2 linked regions of the Phenylobacterium zucineum HLK1 genome follow. The protein of the gene in region 1 binds, or shares a complex with, the protein of each later gene. Links are inferred from orthologs where the notes say so. Each region holds a gene or a part of one and is shown on either strand. Other genes may lie near its edges. The genes, in order: xseA and PHZ_RS04970.

Evidence for each region.
Region 2: the proteins of xseA (region 1) and PHZ_RS04970 are in contact, whole or in part, in a cryo-EM structure (PDB 8TXR), measured with the Escherichia coli proteins. The link is inferred for Phenylobacterium zucineum HLK1 from one-to-one orthologs.

Annotation. Positions count from the first base shown.
Region 1 is NC_011144.1:3,362,602-3,371,685, forward strand. What follows is about bases 2,502-5,470. They hold xseA (exodeoxyribonuclease VII large subunit), read left to right. Parts: upstream 2,502-3,238; coding sequence 3,239-4,702; downstream 4,703-5,470. Other genes in these bases: gcrA (cell cycle sigma 70 cofactor GcrA), read left to right, coding at 2,608-3,108; PHZ_RS16345 (DUF2093 domain-containing protein), read left to right, coding at 4,731-4,955; PHZ_RS16350 (lysophospholipid acyltransferase family protein), read right to left, coding at 4,980-5,470. In the rest of the region: PHZ_RS16320 (hypothetical protein), read right to left, coding at 77-568; PHZ_RS16325 (helix-turn-helix transcriptional regulator), read left to right, coding at 719-1,570; PHZ_RS16330 (ABC transporter permease), read right to left, coding at 1,560-2,378; more of PHZ_RS16350, read right to left, coding at 5,471-5,909; PHZ_RS16355 (helix-turn-helix domain-containing protein), read left to right, coding at 6,000-6,374; hisN (histidinol-phosphatase), read left to right, coding at 6,406-7,233; PHZ_RS23240 (alpha/beta fold hydrolase), read right to left, coding at 7,285-8,805; PHZ_RS16370 (SCP2 sterol-binding domain-containing protein), read right to left, coding at 8,817-9,084. UniProt on the Escherichia coli protein: Bidirectionally degrades single-stranded DNA into large acid-insoluble oligonucleotides, which are then degraded further into small acid-soluble oligonucleotides.
Region 2 is NC_011144.1:1,000,060-1,008,934, forward strand. The notes cover bases 2,192-4,951. They hold PHZ_RS04970 (exodeoxyribonuclease VII small subunit), read left to right. Parts: upstream 2,192-3,330; coding sequence 3,331-3,573; downstream 3,574-4,951. Other genes in these bases: PHZ_RS04965 (alkaline phosphatase PhoX), read right to left, coding at 2,192-3,187; PHZ_RS04975 (polyprenyl synthetase family protein), read left to right, coding at 3,573-4,451; dxs (1-deoxy-D-xylulose-5-phosphate synthase), read left to right, coding at 4,478-4,951. In the rest of the region: PHZ_RS04950 (GNAT family N-acetyltransferase), read right to left, coding at 1-133; PHZ_RS04955 (histone deacetylase family protein), read left to right, coding at 165-1,091; PHZ_RS04960 (histidine phosphatase family protein), read left to right, coding at 1,138-1,767; more of PHZ_RS04965, read right to left, coding at 1,793-2,191; more of dxs, read left to right, coding at 4,952-6,394; PHZ_RS04985 (hypothetical protein), read right to left, coding at 6,404-6,874; flagellar basal body L-ring protein FlgH, read right to left, coding at 6,930-7,673; flagellar basal body P-ring formation chaperone FlgA, read right to left, coding at 7,691-8,449; flagellar basal-body rod protein FlgG, read right to left, coding at 8,453-8,875. UniProt on the Escherichia coli protein: Bidirectionally degrades single-stranded DNA into large acid-insoluble oligonucleotides, which are then degraded further into small acid-soluble oligonucleotides.

The sequences.
Region 1 (9,084 bases):
CCAAAACGGAAGCGTCCCCGCGCGTTCGCTGCGGGGACCGGAAGGCCTGGCCTTTTCGGCTTCGAACGCCGTGATGTCAATGATTTGGCTTCGGCGCCGTCCTGGAGACCGCCCACGCGATGGCGAGCCCCACGCCCACGTGCGCCGCCATGTCCGCCGCCGAGCGGGCGCCCTCCCATTTCGGGAACGCCCCGGGCCAGCGCAGCGGCAGCACCAGGCCGTACATCACCCCGTAGAGCCCCAGGCCGTAGACCGCCCCGCACGCGAGGGGGCGCCGGCGCAGGATCGGCAGGCGGGCGGCGGCGACCGCGTAGGTCCCCGCCATGGCCGTCGCAATGCCGAAGTGGGTGGCGATGCCCAGCGCCGCCGAGGCCCAGCCGTGGTCGCCGGCCGCCCGGCCCATCCAGCCCGAGGCGACGCCCTGCCAGACCTTGAGCACGCCGCGTCCGTCCAGGGCTCCGACGGCGCTGGCGTAGACGAGGTCCACGAGGCCGCCCGCGAGGGCCGCCGCGGCGATGCTCCGGCCCGGGAGCGGGGCGGGGTCCGGCCCCGCGGCGACGCTGGTCATGGGACGCCTCCTTGTCGGGGGTCAGGCTGGGCCGTGCGTGGCGGCCGCGCGAGCACGTTCCGATGACGGCGTCGCTCCCGGGCGGCGCCGGAGCCTGCTGGGCGTTTGACAGCGCGCGGGCGAAGGCGTGGTGTCGGGGGCGAGGCCTCGATGACCTACGTCCACCGGTTCCGCGACACACCCCATCCGCATCTGGCGTTCGGCCCTACGCGCGCCTGGGAGGGCCTGAGCGCCGTGCGCGTGCGCGCCAGTCCCGGCCGGCATCCGGGCGCGGCGAGCGGCGAGCACCGGCTGCTGTTCTACCTGACCTCGGACGTGCGGGCCGACTGCGCCTGCGAAGGCGTCGGCGGCGGCCGGGTGCTGGCCGCCGCGGACTTCGACCTCGTGCCGGCGGGCGCCTCGGGCGTCTGGGAGGACCACGGGCCCGTGGACTTCATCTCGGTCCGCCTCGCGCCGGCCGTGGTGGCCGAGGCCGCCGAGGCGCTGGGCGTTCCGGAGGCGCGGGCCGATCTCGCGCCGCGGCTTGGGGCCCGGGACCCGCTGGTGAGCCGCCTCGTCTTCGCCCTCGCCGCCGAGGTCGAGGCGCCCGAGGGGGCCTCGCGCCTCTACGCCGACAGTCTGGCGCTCGCCCTGGCCACGCGGCTGCTGCAGGAGGCCCCCGAGGCGCGCGGCGGCCGCCAGACCCTGTCCAAGCCGCAGCTGCGGCGCATCGTCGAGCACGTGGAGGCCAACCTGGAGGGCGAGCTGACCCTGGCCGGGATCGCCGCCGTGGCCGGCCTCAGCGTGCCGCACCTGACCAGCCTGTTCCGGCGGACCATGGGCCAGTCGGTCCACGCCTATGTCATGGAGCGACGGGTGTGCCGGGCCAGGGACCTGCTGCTGGCCGGCCGCACGAGCATCGCCGAGGTCGCCATCGAGAGCGGCTTCGCCCACCAGAGCCACCTCGCCCGCTGGACGCGCCGGCTGCTGGGCGTGACGCCGGGCGAACTGCTCAGGTCTTGATCTTGTAGCCGACGCTGAACAGCCGCAGGCAGGCGAAGCCGAGGCCGAAGACCAGCGCGGCGGTCATGACCGCGCCGACCCAGAGGTTGCTCTCGGCCTGGCCCACGAAGCCGTAGCGGAAGCCGTCGATCAGGTAGAAGAACGGGTTGTAGTGGCTGGCCGTGCGGAACGGCTCCGGCAGCCGCTCGACGAGGTAGAAGGTGCCCGACAGGAAGGTCATGGGCATGATCACGAAGTTGGTCACCGCGGCCATGTGGTCGAACTTCTCGCTCCACAGCCCGGCCATGATGCCGACGAACCCCATGATCAGCGCCGCGCCGACGCCGAAGTAGGCGATGGCCCAGGGATGGGCGACCGGCAGGCGCGCGAAGGGCAGCACCGCGGCCAGGCTGATCGCCCCGACCAGCACGCCGCGCGTGGCCGCGCCCGCGCCGAAGCCCACAACATGCTCGGCCGGCGTCAGCGGCGGGGTGAGGAAGTCGCCCATCAGCCCGTTGAACTTGGCCTGCAGCAGCGAGGACGAGGAGTTGGCGAACGCGTTGGAGAGGATCTGCATCATCACCAGGCCGGGGGCGACGAAGGTCCCGTAGTCGACGCCGTGCACCTCGCGCCCGCCGCCCACGGCGACCACGAACACCAGCATGTAGAGCAGCGCGGTGACGACCGGCGCGGCCAGGGTCTGCATGCCCACCTTCATGAAGCGGCGGACCTCGCGCAGGTACAGGGTCTTCAGCCCCTCCCAGTTCACGCCCGGATAGGCGCGGGGAGCGGGCGGCAGGGCGACTTCGGCGTCGGGCAGGTCTCGCATGGCGCAGACATGCGCGCTGCGGACCCGGGCCGCAAGGGTGCGACCGTCCGGCGCAGCAACGTCCTCTACATCTAGTTCCTGTGGACGAACGATAGGGCGCCTATTGTGGCTCTTAAGGAGTTGTTTACTACTGATAGTGGCTGGTGGGCGGCGAGAGAGCCGGGCGCCACAAGATGTTGAATCCCGAGGACGTGGGGACGTCCTCGGCCCTCTGGGTGGGAGGCGAGAGATGGGCTGGACCGACGAACGCGTCGAACTTCTGAAGAAGCTCTGGCAGGACGGCCTTTCGGCCAGCCAGATCGCCAAACAACTGGGCGGGGTGACCCGCAACGCGGTGATCGGCAAGGTGCACCGCCTGGGCCTCTCGGGCCGGGCGACGCCCTCGAAGCCGCAGCGCACGGTGTTCAAGGCGCCGCGGCCGGCCCGGGTGGCCACCGCGGCCCCGTCGGCTCCGCGCCGCATCGCCGAGCCGGCGGCGGCGGCCCCGGCGCCTGCGCCGGTCCGCTACGTGGACGAGGCCCCCGGCATGGCCACCGTGCTGACTCTGGGCGCCCACATGTGCAAGTGGCCGATCGGCGACCCGGCCCTCGACAACTTCACCTTCTGCGGCCGGCGCACGGACGAGGGCCCCTACTGCTGCGAGCACGCCCAGGTGGCCTACCAGCCGGCCCAGGCGAAGAAGAAGTCCGGCGCCGCCGAGCTCGCCCGCAGCCTGCGCCGCTACATCTGAGATCCGCGCGAACGCGCGGCCTGACCGATCCGTTGGGGATGGGGGGCGCGTCCGGCGCCGGGGCGGCCTCCGCCTCCGGCGCCGGACGCGCCCCTTTCCCATTCCGCCCCCGGCTCGCTACCTTCCGACGATGAGCGAAGCGCACGCCACCACCGACGCCGCCGGCCCCACGGATGGGAACGCCCGGCCCTACTCCGTCTCGGAGCTGGCGTTCGCGCTGAAGCGGACGCTGGAGGACGCCTACGGCTTCGTGCGCCTGCGCGGCGAGCTGTCGAAGGTGACCCACCACTCCAACGGTCACGTCTATCTGACGCTCAAGGACGACAAGGCGGCGATCGACGGCGTCGTCTGGAAGGGCCAGGTCCGCAACCTCTCCATCCGCCCCGAGCAGGGGATGGAGGTCGTGGTGACGGGCAAGATCACCGCCTATCCGCAGGGCTCGCGCTACCAGATCGTCATCGAGACGATGGAAGCGGCCGGCGTCGGCGCCCTGCTGGCCCAGCTCGAGCGGCTGAAGGCGCGGCTGGCGGGCGAGGGCCTGTTCGCGGCCGAGCGCAAGAAGCCGCTCCCCACCATGCCGTCCGTGGTGGGGGTGATCACCAGCCCGACGGGCGCCGTCATCCGCGACATCCTGCACCGCATCCGCGACCGCTGGCCCTGCCACGTGGTGGTCTGGCCGGTGGTGGTGCAGGGCGACGCGGCGGCCGGCCAGGTCTGCGCCGCGATCCGCGGCTTCTGCGCCCTGGATCCGGCGGGCCCGGTACCGCGCCCCGACGTGCTGATCGTCGCGCGCGGCGGCGGCTCGGTGGAGGACCTGTGGCCCTTCAACGACGAGACCCTCGCGCGCACGGTCGCCGGCTGCACCATCCCGCTGATCAGCGCGGTGGGCCATGAGACCGACACCACCCTGATCGACTTCGTCTCGGACCGCCGCGCGCCGACGCCGACCGCCGCCGCCGAGATGGCGACGCCCGTGCTGTCCGAGCTGAAGGCCGCCGTCGGCGACCACGGCGCGCGCCTGCACCGCTGCGCCGGGCGCGTGGTCGAGGACCGCCGCGGGCGCGTGCAGCACGCGGACCGGGCGCTGAAGCGCGTCCCCGACCTCGTGGAGCTGGCGGCCCAGCGGTTCGGGATCGTCTCGGGCCGGCTGGCGGCGGGGCTGTCGCGCAACGCCGCCGCCCATGAGCGCGACCTGGTGCGAGTGGCTTCGCGCCTGTCGCCGCTGCTGCTCCAGCGGCCGCAGGCGGTGCAGCGCGAGCGGCTCGAGGCCCTGTCGGTGCGGCTGAAGCCCTGCATGGACCGGCGGCTGGAGCGGCTGTCCGAACGGCTGGACGCGCTCGCCAAGCTGTACGCCAGCGTCGATCCCGACCGGCCGCTGCAGCGCGGCTTCGCGCGGGTGACCCGCGCGGACGGCTCGATCGTCCATGCCGGCGCCTCGCTCGCCAGCGGCGAGGAGGTGGCGATCAAGTTCGGAGACGCGGTGACCCGGCAGGCGGTGATCGACGGCGCCGACGGCGCGCCGCCGGCGCCCCCGACGCCCGCGGCGGCGAAGAAGCCGAAAATGACGCCGCCCCTGCAGGGCGACCTGTTCTGAGGCCCGAAGGCGGACTAAATAGGCGGCCATGAACGCCCACGACAGCGACTTCGCCGGCGCCGAGATCGCCAAGCTGCACTACGGGGACGGCGACTTCGCCGTGCTCAAGCCCGGCCGCTACGTGGTCTGCGCCGTCACCGGCCAGAAGGTGCCTCTGGAGCAGCTCCGCTACTGGAGCGCCGAGCTGCAGGAGGCCTACGCCGGCCCCGGCGAGGCCCTGAAGCGCTGGCGCGAGACGCACCCGAACGTCTGACGCGCCGGTTTGCTGGCGCGGCGCTCAGCGCTTGTAGATCTCGTTCGGCCAGCGCTTGTGAACCCAGAACCACTCGTGGGGCCGGGCGCGCACCCGGTCCTCGATGAAGGCGTTCACCTTCCGCACGCCGGCTGCGATGTCGGCGTCGCGATCGCCCGTGTCCTCCAGGTGGATGGGAGGATGCACGATCACCTTGAACCGCACCCGGCCGATCCGCTGCACGCTCATCGGCTGCAGCGGCACGCCGAACCGCAGGGCGAAGGTGGACGGCCCCGGCGCCGTGTGGGCCGTCAAGCCGAACAGGGGCGCGGCCACCCCGCCGTTGAACTTCTGGTCGTTCATCAGGGCGACGGACTCGCCCCGGCCCAGCGCCCGCATCAGCTCGCGCGCGCCCTCCAGCCCCTTGGGCGCGAACAGGCGCACGCCGTAGCGGAAGCGGCTGCGGCGCACCCGGGCGTCCACGTACGGGTTGTTCATCGCCCGATAGGTGATCTGACATGGCACGCCCGCGCGCACGATCACGGCGGCCATGATCTCGAAATTGGACAGGTGACCCGAAATGAACACCACCGGCCCCGCGCCGGCGGCGATCTCGGCCAGCCGCTCGGCGCCCTCCACCTCCAGCCGTGAGGGGTCGGCGACGATGCGGTCCAGGATCGGGAATTCGGCGATCCAGCGGCCCAGCTCCTCCCACTGGAGGGCCAGCAGGCGGGCGATCTCGGCGTCGGACGCCTCGGGGAAGGCGATCCTGAGGTTCCGCTCGGCGACGCGGCGCGCGCCCGTCAGCGGCCCCACGGTGCGGAAGAACCAGGCCCCGAAGTCCGAGACTGTCTCGACCGGAAACAGGCGGGCGAGCCCCGCGACGGCGTCGAAGGCGAGCGCCTCCAGCCGCCAGGCGAACCGCTGGGCGAGCTCCTGGGCGACGTCTCGGGCGAAGGCGGAGGTCTCGGCCATCGCCCCTCCTTAGTGGCGCCCGGTTTGCCGGGAAAGACCCGCGGCGTCCCGATCCGGGACGTCCGGGGGGCAATGCGTAGGCGTCATCGCATGGACGAAATCGACCTTCACCTCGGCCGCAAGCTTCGGCGGCGGCGCAAGATGCTCGGCCTCACCCAGCAGGAGCTGGCGGGGGCCTGCGGCGTCCGCTTCCAGCAGATCCAGAAGTACGAGTGCGCCGCCAACCGCATGTCGGCGGCCCGGCTGTGGAAGCTGGCCGAGATCCTCGACGCGCCCGTCAGCTACTTCTACGAGGGCCTGTCCGAGGCCCAGCGGCAGGCCCACGAGGCGTTCCGCGAGCCGGACGACGTCTTCACGCGCAAGGAGACCCGCGAACTCATCCAGGCCTACTACGCTCTGGACGAGCGCCCGCGCCGGCAGCTGCTGGAGCTGGCCAAGGCGATGAACGGCGACGGCGAGGGTTAAGTCCGGGCGCAAGGCGCGCTAAAGCGGGCGCATGCCGCTCTCCCCCGCCCGCCTCGCCGAATTCGACGCCTTCCTGCTGGAGCTGAACCGCGCGGCGGGCGAGGCGATCCTGCCGCTGTTCCGGGCCGACCACGGCCTGCACGACAAGGGGATCGCCGGAGCGCAGGGCTACAAGGCCTTCGATCCCGTCACCGAGGCCGACCGCGGCGCCGAGCGGGCGATCCGCGCGCTGATCGCGCAGCGCTACCCCGAGCACGGGATCATCGGCGAGGAGTACGGCGAGGACCGCCCCGACGCCGAGTTCGTCTGGGTGCTCGACCCGGTGGACGGCACGCGCGCGTTCATTTCGGGCCTGCCGCTGTGGTGCGTGCTCGTCGGGCTCCGGCACGAGGGCCGGCCGGTGCTGGGCTCGATCGGCCAGCCGTTCCTGGACGAGGTCTACATCGGCTCGCAGGCCGGCTCGCGGCTGGTGTCGCGGGGCGCGGAGACGCCGCTGAAGGTCAGGCCCTGCCCGCGGCTGACCGACGCCGTGATCGCCACGACGGACCCGGAAGGCTGCTTCACCGGCGCCGAACTGGGGGCCTGGACCCAGGTGCGGGCCGCCGCGCGCCTGGCCCGGCTCGGCTGCGACGCCTACGCCTACGCCATGGTGGCGGCGGGGACGATGGACATGGTCATCGAGGCGGGCCTGCAGGCATGGGACATCGACGCCGCCATCCCCCTCATCGAGGGGGCGGGCGGGGTGGTGACCGACTGGCGCGGGCGGCCGGTGGGCCCGAACGGCGGCCAGATCGCCATCGCCGGCGACCGCGCCTGCCTCGAGGAGGCGCTGGTCGCCCTGAGACGGTCCGCGAACTGAAGCGGTCGGCCGACCAGAAACGCCCTCCCCCCGAGGGGGAGGGACGCAGGATCACTTCTTCGCCGGGGCCTTCTTGGCGGCCGGCTTCTTAGCGGCGGCAGGCTTCTTCGCTGTCGGCGCCTTGGCGGCGGCGGCGGGCTTGGCGGCCGCAGGCTTCTTGGCCGCCGCCGGCTTGGCGGCCGGCTTCTTCGCCGCGGGAGCCTTCTTGGCCGCGGCCGGCTTGGCCGCCGCGGGCTTTGCCGCAGCCTTGGCCGCCGGCTTCTTCGCCCCGGCGGGCTTCTTGGCCGGAGCGGCCTTGGCGGCGGCAGGCTTGGCCGCGGCCGGCTTGGCGGCCGCCGGAGCCTTGGCGGCCTTCGCCGCGGCGGGCTTCTTCGCGGCCGCGGGCTTCTTGGCGGCGGCCGGATTCTTGGCCGCAGCAGGTTTCTTGGCCGCAGCAGGCTTCTTGGCCGCAGCGGGCTTCGTCGCCGCCGGCTTGGCCGCGGCGGCGGCCGCGGGCGCGGCGGCCGGAGCCGCAGCCGGGGCGGGCGCGGGCTTCGGCGCCTCGACGGGCTTGGGGGTTTCGGCCGGCTTGGGCGGCGTCGCCGCGGCGGCCTTGGGGCCTTCGGAGGGCTTCGGCGTGGTCTTGCCGGTGAGCGCGTCGAAGACCTTCAGGAAGATGTTACGCATGTGGTCCGTCTCCATCAGGATTTCGTGGTAGGCGCCGGGCACGGTCACGAGCCGTCCCTGCGGTAGGTTTCGGGCCGCCGCGGCCTGCGCGGCGTTGTCGACCAGGCGGTCCTCGGCCGCCGAGACGATCTCGATCGGAATGGTGATCCCGCGCAGCCGCTCGGGCCGCGCGAGGAAGGCGGTGGCGCGGAGCGCGAAGTCCAGCCAGCCCCAGGTCGGCGCGCCCAGCGCCAGGTCGGGATTGGCCGCCACCTGCGCCCGGTAGCGCTCGAAGCGCCGCCGGTCGTGGGTGAGCACGTTGCCCTCGAACGCCTCCTCCAGCGGCTTGCCGGGACCGCCGGGCGTGTAGCGGCCGGCGCCGCCGAACAGCATGTTGAGCCGCGTGCGCGCCAGCACCGCGAACCGCGGGTTCCTGCCGAACTGGACCCCCAGCATCGGCGCCGAGAGCACCGCGCCCGAGAAGCGCTTCTCCCCGTGCGCCAGGGCGAGCAGGGTCAGGCAGCCGCCCATCGAGTGGGCCACGGCGATCCACGGCTTCGGCAGCCGCGCCTCGTAGGCGTCGAGCAGGCGGCGGAAGTCCTCCAGGAAGGCGCGGTGGCCGCGGGCGTGGCCCTTCAGCCGGTCGGGCAGCTCGCGGACCGAAAGGCCCTGGCCGCGCCAGTCGTGCGCCAGGACGACGAAGCCCCGGTCCAGGAAGTCGCGGATGGTCTCGTAGTACTTCTCGATGGGTTCGGTGCGGCCGCCGGACAGCACGACCGACCCGCGCGCGCGCGCCCCCACATACCCCTTGGGCGTGAACAGCGCGGCGCGCAGCTTGGCGCCGCCCGCGCCGGTGAACCACTCGGCGACGCCGCCGGGCGGGACCGGGTCCGCAGGGATGTCCAGAAGGGGCGCAAGCTCTGCCATGGGGCGCTCGCTTACACGGCCTTGGAAAACAGAGCCTGAATCTGCGGCTGCAGGCTGAAGGCCAGTCCCATGTCCGACAGCCGCAGCCGCCCGGTCATCATGGCGCGCGTCGGATCGAGCTCGCCCTTGCCCAGCGCCGTCAGGTCGGCGCGGCTGATGGTGACCGTCAGGTCGGCGGGACGGTCGTCGTTGGTGACCGTGGGCCCGTCCAGGTGGATGACGCCCTCGCCCTTGAGGTCGATCTTGACCGTGCGCGACAGGCCCGCGCCGGACGCGGCC
Region 2 (8,875 bases), 2.4 Mb from region 1 along the record:
CCTCGGCGAGGAACGCCTGCAGGTCCTCGGGCGGATAGAGGTGGCCGAAGGTGTCGGCGAAGGTGCGCGCGCCCAGCGCCGACAGCGTCTCGGCGTCGCCAGGCCCGGCGCGGCGGATCACGGGATCAGTCATCGGCCCCCCGAAAGTGCGATATGATGGATATATGGATGTCGCGCTCTACACCCACCACGACATGTTCGACCACCGGCCGGGCGAAGGCCACCCGGAGCGGCCCGAGCGCCTGCGGGCGGTGATCGACGCGCTGAACGACGCCACCGACCTCGACCTTGCGCCGAACGAGGCCCCCGTCGTCGAGGAGGCCGACCTGCTGCGCGTGCACGACCGCGCCTACCTGGACTCGATCTTCCGGATCGTTCCGGCCCACGACGTCCACGAGCTCGACGCCGACACCTACATGTCCGCCGGCAGCCTGCTGGCCGCCCGCCGCGCCGCGGCCGCGGTGGTGAAGGCGGTGCGCGACGTCGCGGCCGGCGAGGCCGAGCGGGCGTTCTGCGCCGTCCGGCCGCCCGGCCACCATGCCGAGCCGGCCACGCCCATGGGCTTCTGCATCTTCTCGAACGTCGCCGTCGCCGCCCGCGCGGCCCAGGCGGCGGGCCTGCCCCGCGTCGCGGTGGTGGACTTCGACATCCACCACGGCAACGGCACCCAGGCGGCGTTCAAGGGCAAGCCCGGGCTGTTCCTGGCCTCGATCCAGCAGTGGCCGATGTGGCCTGGCACCGGGCATCCGTCCGAGAACATCCCCGGCAATATCGCCAACGCCATCTCGCCGCCGGGCGCCTCGGCCGAATCGTGGCGGCGCGCCTTCGAGGGTCTGATGGAGGAACTGGACGCCTTCGCGCCCGACCTCATCCTGGTCTCGGCCGGATTCGACGCCCACCGGCGCGATCCCATCGGCGGCGCGGGCCAGAGCCTGGAGGAGCAGGACTTCGCCTGGGCCACGCGGGCCATCGTGTCGGTCGCCAACGCGCGCGCGAAGGGTCGGGTTGTGTCCTCGCTCGAGGGCGGCTACGACCTCGAAGCTCTGGCTCGCTCGGCGGTCGCGCACGTGAGGGCCCTGGCGGACGGGTAAAGGGCGTAGCGCGCGTGGGCGCCATCGGCATAGGCTCGCGGGTCTGATGGACAAGGTCCTGACCACCCCGCCCCAGGCGACGCCGGCGGCCGTCCGGCACGGCGCCATCATCCTCGCGCGGCATGGCGAGCCGGCGCTGTCGCGCAAGGTGCGGCTGAACGCGGCCGAGTACCGCGAGTTCTGGGCGAATTACGAGATCCTAGGCATCCTGCCGGGACAGACGCCGCCGCGGGCGCTGATGGCCTTCGTCGAACGCTGCGGAGCGCTGGTGTCGTCCACGCGGCTGCGGTCGATCGAGAGCGCCCAGGCGCTGGCCCGGGACCGCGAGTTCCACCGGCACGAGATGCTCATCGAGGCGCCGCTGCCGCCGCCGAACCTGCCCAGGTGGATCCGGCTCTCGCCGTCGCTGTGGGGCTTCCTGGCCCGGGTCTGGTGGTGGTTCTTCGACCACCACGAGGGCCAGGAGACGCGCACCCAGGCCGAGGAGCGGGCCGACCGCGCCGCCGCGATGCTGATCGGGCTGGCGGCCGGCGGCGAGGACGTGGTGGTCCTGGCCCACGGCTTCTTCAACTTCATGATCGGCCGCTCGCTCCGCAAGCTCGGCTGGCGGCTCGTGGAGAGCGAGGGCTACAAGTACTGGTCGATGCGCCGGTTCGAACGGGCGCCGAGGCCCTGACCTTGCAGGGGCGGAGGCCCGCGACCTAGGCCCTGAGGTCCTTCCAGGGGCCGGTGATCGCCAGGGTCGTCCCCGGCGAATAGAGGTTCACGAACAGCGTCGAGCCGTCCGGCGAGAAGCACACCCCGGCCAGTTCGGTGTTCACCGGCTGCGGCAGGCGCGGCGGCCTGGCGTTGCGGCCGAAGGTGTAGACCCGGCCCTCGGGCGTGACGGCCCTGAGCTGGTTGCGGCCCAGCCCCTTGTCCTCGCAGACGAACAGGTGGCCCCAGGGCGCGACGGCCAGGTTGTCGGCCATGCTCATCACCGAGGCGTCCTGCGGCTCGACGAAGAGCTGCAGGCGGCCCGGCCGGTCGGCCTCGCCGGGCTGGCCCTCGGCCGGGCTCGGGACGTAGCGCAGGATGTGGCCCAGCTTCTCGCGGCCCGCGCTGGTGCAGGCGACGAACAGCTCGCCGTCGCCGAAGAACAGGCCCTCGCCTCGGGCGAATGGGGCCGCGCCCTTCTCCTGCCCGCGCTTGCGCAGGTCGTCGTTCGGGTTCTCGACCTCGTCGACATCGACCCAGACGACCTCGCGCCAGTCGCCCTGCGCCCACCAGGCCTCGTCCCAGTTGCGGGGATCGCCGCCGCCCTTGAAGCCCAGGGCCTGCAGCCGCCCGCCGGCCAGCAGGCGCGCGCGGTCGTTGGGCAGGTAGCGGTAGATCAGGCCGTCGCCGATATCCTCGGTGAGATAGACGACGCCGGTGCGGGGATCGGTGGCGGTCGCCTCGTGGCGGAACCGGCCCATCGCCTTGATCGGCTGCGGGTCCACGAGCACGCGGGCGGCGGACGGCACCTCGAACACCCAGCCGTGGTCCTTCGCGCCCTGGCTGCCCGCTTTTTGGACCGTCTCTTCGCAGGTGAGCCAGGAGCCCTCGGGCGTGACCCCGCCCGCGCAGTTCAGCATGGTCCCGGCGAGGCTGAGGTGGTGCGAGACGAGGCGGCCCTCGCGCACGTCCCAGACGAGGGTCGTGGTCCCGCCGGCGAACGGCCGATCGCCGATGCGGTCGAAGACGCGGGCCGGATCGATGCGGCCCGCCAGCGCTCCGTCGCGGCCGAACGCCGAGCGCTCCAGGTCGGCGGGATAGACTTCGTGGTTGCGGACCAGGGCGACCCGGCCCTCGCCGGCCGGGAAGGCGCCCATGCCGTCCATGCGGCCGGGGGTGAGCAGTCCGTCGTCCATCGGCTGGCCGAACTCGGAGACCACCTTGTAGGAGAAGCCCGGGGGCAGGTCGAAGACGCCGGCCGGGTCCGGGACGAGGTCGCCGTAGCCGATGGCCTCGCCGCGGGAGGCCTCTGGCGTTCCCTGGGCGAAGGCGTGCGACAGACCCGCGAAGGCGACGGAGGTGGCGGCGAAGCCGAGGAAACGGCGGCGGGAAACGGACATGATCGGATTGCACCCCCTGACGTCGCCGGGCTATCCGCCCAGGATTGCAGCCTGATGACGGAGTCGCGGCCGCCCGCCTGCCTTAGCGGGTGGACCGGGCCCGGCGCCAGTTCTAGGTTCGTCGCAGCCTTCCGAGGGGACCCATGTCCGAGCCCGCCGACATCGCCGCCATGACCTTCGAGCAGGCGCTCGCCGAGCTGGAGCAGATCGTCGCCCGTCTGGAGTCGGGCCAGGCGCCGCTGGAGGATTCCATCCGCATGTACGAGCGCGGCGCGGCCCTGAAGGCCCACTGCGAGACGCGGCTCGAGGCCGCCCGGCTGCGGGTCGAGAAGATCGTCATGGGGGCCGGCGGCGCGCCCGCCAGCGAACCCGCCGAGTTCGGCTGATGGATCTGTCGCGGCGCGTGGCCGAGGCCGCCGACCTGGTGACGGTGGCCCTCGACGAGCTCCTGCCCCGGGGGGAGGGGCCGGAAAGCCGCCTGACGGAGGCCATGCGCTACGCGGCCCTGGGGCCCGGCAAGCGCCTGCGCACCTTCTTCGCCCTGGAGACCGGGCGGATGTTCGACCTGGACGACCGGCCGGTGCTGCGCTCGGCCTGCGCGCTGGAATGCATCCACGCCTACAGCCTGGTCCACGACGACCTGCCGTGCATGGACGACGACGATGTCCGCCGCGGCCGGCCCACGGTGCACAAGGCCTACGACGAGGCGACCGCGGTGCTGGCGGGCGACGCGCTGCAGACCGCCGCCTTCGAGATCCTGGCCCATCCCGACACCCATCCCGACGGCGGGATCCGCGCCGAGCTGGTGGCGCGGCTGGCCCACGCGTCCGGCGCCCGCGGCATGGCGGGCGGTCAGATGATCGACATCCTGGGCGTGCGCGAGGACCTGGGCGGCGTCGCGCGGATGCAGCGGCTGAAGACCGGCGCGCTGATCGCCTGCGCCTTCGAGCTGCCGCTGGTGCTGGCCCGGGCGATGGACGGCGAGCGGCACGCCCTGATGAACTTCGCCCATGACCTGGGCCTCGCCTATCAGATCGTCGACGACCTGCTCGATGCCGAGGGCGACGAGGCGGCCATGGGCAAGGCGGCGCGCAAGGACGTCGAGAAGGGCAAGGCCAATTTCGTCACCCTGCTGGGCGTGGACGCCGCCCGCGAGCGCCTGGGGGTGCTCGCCGGCCAGACCAAGGCGCACCTGGATCCATTCGGCCGCCGGGCCGATTTCCTGCGGGCCAGCGTCGATTTCGTGTTAGAGCGCCGGCAGTAGCCGCAACCGCCCCCAAAGCGTTTCCTATGCCCCCTGTCACGCCCCTGCTCGACACGGTTTCCTCGCCCGCGGACACGCGCGGCCTCTCGATCGCCCAGCTGCGCCAGCTGGCCGACGAGGTGCGTGCCGAGACCATCGACGCCGTCTCGCAGACCGGCGGGCACCTCGGCGCGGGCCTCGGCGTGGTCGAGCTGACCGTCGCGCTGCATCACGTTTACGAGACTCCCAAGGACATCCTGATCTGGGACGTCGGCCACCAGGCCTATCCCCACAAGATCCTTACCGGCAGGCGCGACCGGATCCGCACGCTCCGCCAGGGGGGCGGCCTGTCGGGCTTCACCAAGCGGGCCGAGAGCGACTACGACCCGTTCGGCGCGGCGCACGCCGCCACCTCGATCTCGGCGGCGCTCGGCTTCTGCGCCGCCCGCGACCGCGAGGGCCGCGACAACAAGGTGGTGGCCGTCATCGGCGACGGCTCGATGAGCGCGGGCATGGCCTACGAGGCGATGAACAACGCCTACGAGACCACCAAGCAGCTCACCGTCATCCTGAACGACAACGACATGTCCATCGCGCCCCCAGTGGGCGGGATGAGCGCCTACATGGCCCGGCTGGTGTCGGGCGGCGGCTACCAGTCGCTGCGCAACCTGGGCAAGGCCGTCAGCCGCGCCTTCCCGCGCCCGCTGCAGGAGGCCGCGCGCAAGGCCGAGGAATACGCCCGCGGCATGGTGACGGGCGGCACGTTCTTCGAGGAGCTCGGCTTCTACTACGTGGGCCCGATCGACGGACACGACATGGACGCCCTGGTCCACGTCCTGCAGAACGCCCGCAAGATCGACGACAAGCCCGTGCTGGTCCACGTGGTGACCCAGAAGGGCAAGGGCTACGCCCCCGCCGAGAAGGCCGCCGACAAGTACCACGGCGTGGTCAAGTTCGACGTGGTCACCGGCGCCCAGGCCAAGTCCCAGGCCGCCGCCCCCAGCTACACCAAGGTGTTCGCCCAGGAGCTGGTCAAGCACGCCGAGCGCGACGAGCGGGTGGTGGCGATCACCGCCGCCATGCCCTCGGGCACCGGGCTCGACCTGTTCGGCCAGCGCTTCCCGGAGCGCACCTTCGACGTGGGCATCGCCGAGCAGCATGCCGTGACCTTCGCCGCCGGCCTGGCCGCCGACGGCATGAAGCCCTTCGCGGCGATCTATTCCACCTTCCTGCAGCGCGGCTACGACCAGGTGGTCCACGACGTGGCGATCCAGTCGCTGCCGGTGCGCTTCGCCATCGACCGGGCGGGCCTCGTGGGCGCCGACGGGCCGACCCATGCCGGCTCGTTCGACGTGGGCTTCATGGGCCAGCTTCCGGGCATGGTGGTGATGGGGCCGGCCGACGAGGCCGAGCTCGCCCGCGCCATCGCCACCGCCGTGGCCATCGACGACCGCCCGTCGGCCTTCCGCTACCCGCGCGGCGAGGGGGTGGGCGTCGAGATCCCGGCCCTGGCCGACCCGCTGGAGATCGGCCGCGGCCGCATCGTGCGCGAGGGCACGGCCGTGGCCATCCTGTCGTTCGGCACCCGCCTGGGCGAGAGCCTGAAGGCCGCCGACATGCTGGCCGCCCGTGGGCTGTCGGCGACGGTGGCCGACGCGCGCTTCGCCAAGCCGCTCGACGTCGACCTGCTGCTGCGGCTGGCCCGCGAGCACGAGGCGCTGATCACGGTCGAGGAGGGTGCGGTCGGCGGTTTCGGCGGGTTCGTGCTGCACGCCCTGGCCGAGCACGGCGCGCTGGACCGCGGCCTGAAGATCCGCACCCTGACCCTGCCCGACATCTTCCAGGACCAGGACAAGCCCGAGGCGATGTACGCCCAGGCCGGTCTCGATGCGGAGGGGATCGTGCGCGCCGCGCTGGCGGCGCTCGGGATCGACAACGCCTCGGTCAAGGGACGCCGCGCCTAGGACCGGACGCTAGGCGGCCCGGCAGCTCTCCACGAACCGCCGCCCGACCGCCGGCGCGGCCGGCAGGTGGGTGCGTCGCCCGCCGATCCCCACGGTCAGCGGCTCGCCCGCGGCGAAGCTCCGCAAGGCCGGATCGTCGGCGCCGGTCGTCGCCTCGACGATGAAGCCGTCCGTGATCATGTTGGGCTCTGCGACCGCCGGGTGGCGGGTAGAGGCCTCCCCGGCCTTCAGGATGAGCGTCGGCCGCTCGCGCCGCTCCAGCGCGACCAGGCTGACCAGCACCTGGCCCGAACGCGGCTGGCAGGCCAGCATCAGGACCACGTTGTCGGTGCCCTCCTGGCCGAACGCCAGCTTGGCCTCGTCGGGGCTTTCGGTGAGGCCCCAGCTCATCTCTGGCCCCACCGCCAGCGGCGTGACCGGGTGGGCGCAGGCCCCCAGGACCAGGGCGGTGAGCAGGCTGAAAAGACTACGGCGACGCATGACGCTCCCTCTGAGAGGTTAACGCCAGCGCCGCCGCATTGATCCCGATTAGCTTTTAGAAAGGCGAGAAGCGCTCGATCAGCGACTGGCCCGCCGGCGTCTTCTGCACGCGGCTGATGTCGCCGCGGCCGCCGTAGCTGATGCGGGCCTCGGCGATCTGGGTGTGGCGGATGGTGTTGGACGCCGAGATGTCCTCGGGCCGCACGATGCCCGCCACGGTCAGCTGGCGGATGTCGGTGTTGGTGCGTACCTCCTGGGTGCCCTGGATGGTCATGTTGCCGTTCGGCAGCACGCCGGTGACCACCGCCGCGATGGTCAGGCTGATCTTCTCGGCCCGGTTCACCGCGCCCGCGCCGGTGTTGGAAGTCTTCGAGCCGACGTCGACGGCGTTCGCTGGGTCGAACTCGCCGGGCAGGATGCGGCCCAGGCTGGATTCCAGGCCCAGCAGGTGCGGGAAGCCCATGGTGGTCCCCGACGAACGCGAGCTGGTCGTCGAGTTGATGGTCTTGGCGCTGTCGTCGATGTCGATCTGGACGGTCAGGATGTCGCCGACGCGGCCGGCGCGCTGGTCGACGAAGAACGCCCGGGCCCCCGCGCGCCACAGCGAGTTGGCGCTGGCCGGATGGGGCAGGGGCTCGCGGGCCGAGGCCAGCGGCAGCACGTTCTGTTCCCGCGGCACCAGGGCGGCCGGATAGCCCACCGGGGCCAGCTCGGGGCCGCGCACGGCCTCGGTCACGGTCGAGCAGGCGGCGAGGGAGGCGCCCAGCAGCAGGGGGGCGGCGATGGCGGTCAGACGGATACGCATGGGGGCTTCCTTCAACGGAGCGCGACGCGGGTGGTGCGGTTCAGCTTCATGTGGCCGGCGGCGGGGCCCACGGCCGCCTGGCCGGGACCGGTCACCACCGCCTGGACGATCTTCTTCGACGAGGGGTTCTGGACGTTGATGGTCTCGCCGGCCGCCCCGCCGCTCAGCGCCTTGGCCTGCAGGGACAGGGAGATGCCGTCGGCGTCGAAGGTCAGGGTGACGATCTCTCCGGCCTTCACGACCTCCAGGGCGGCGATGTCCCGGCCGGCGACGGCGGCGCCTTCGCGCAGGGGCCGGCGGGCGGCCATGCCGATGACGGCGTCGGGATCGCTGGGGGCGTCGGCCGGCGCGGCGGCCGCCTTGCCCCAGACGAGGTCGGCGGGCTGGATCACCTCGCCCGCCGCGATGCTGCGCGCCCAGGTGAGCACCTCGACGTTGCCGCGCGCGGCCGGGGCTGGCGCGGAGGCGGCCGGCTGGCCGCCGCGCACGACGATCTGGCGCAGGCCCTGGGCGTTGGCCCAGTCCAGCCCGGCGCGCCGGGCGACGCCCTGGACCGCCAAGGCGTTCAGCATCACGTGCGTGCCGGCCCGGACCGCCACGGGGGTCTTGGCCGCCGCGCCCGCCCCGTCGAACAGGTCGCCCAGCGTGACGATCCCGTCGGCGTCGGTCACCTCGGCCTTCAACGTGACCGGCTGGCCCGCGAGGGCGGGGCCGGCGAGCGCGAAGGCGGCGAGTGCCAAGGCGGCGGGGGCGGCGATCAGGGTCCGCATCGCTTAGGCCTTCACCTGGTTGGCGGTGGCCAGCATGTTGTCGGCGGTCGAGATGACCTTGGAGTTCATCTCGTAGGCCCGCTGGGCGACGATCAGGGCGGTGATTTCGGCCACCGCGTCGACGTTCGAGGCTTCGGTGTAGCCCTGGATCAGCTCGCCGACGCCGTTCTCGCCGGGAATGCCGTTGGTCGGCGGGCCCGAGGCGGCGGTTTCCTTGAACAGGTTCGAGCCCTGGGCCTGAAGGCCTCCCTCGTTGAGGAACGTGGCGAGCTCGAGCTGGCCGACGATCGTCGGCGCCGTCTGGCCGGCCTGGGTGACCTGGACCTGGCCGCTCTTGGAGATGGCCACGTCCACAGCGTCCTGCGGGATCGTGATCCCCGGCTCGATGGGATAGCCGTCCTGGGTGACGAGCTGGCCCTGGTCGTT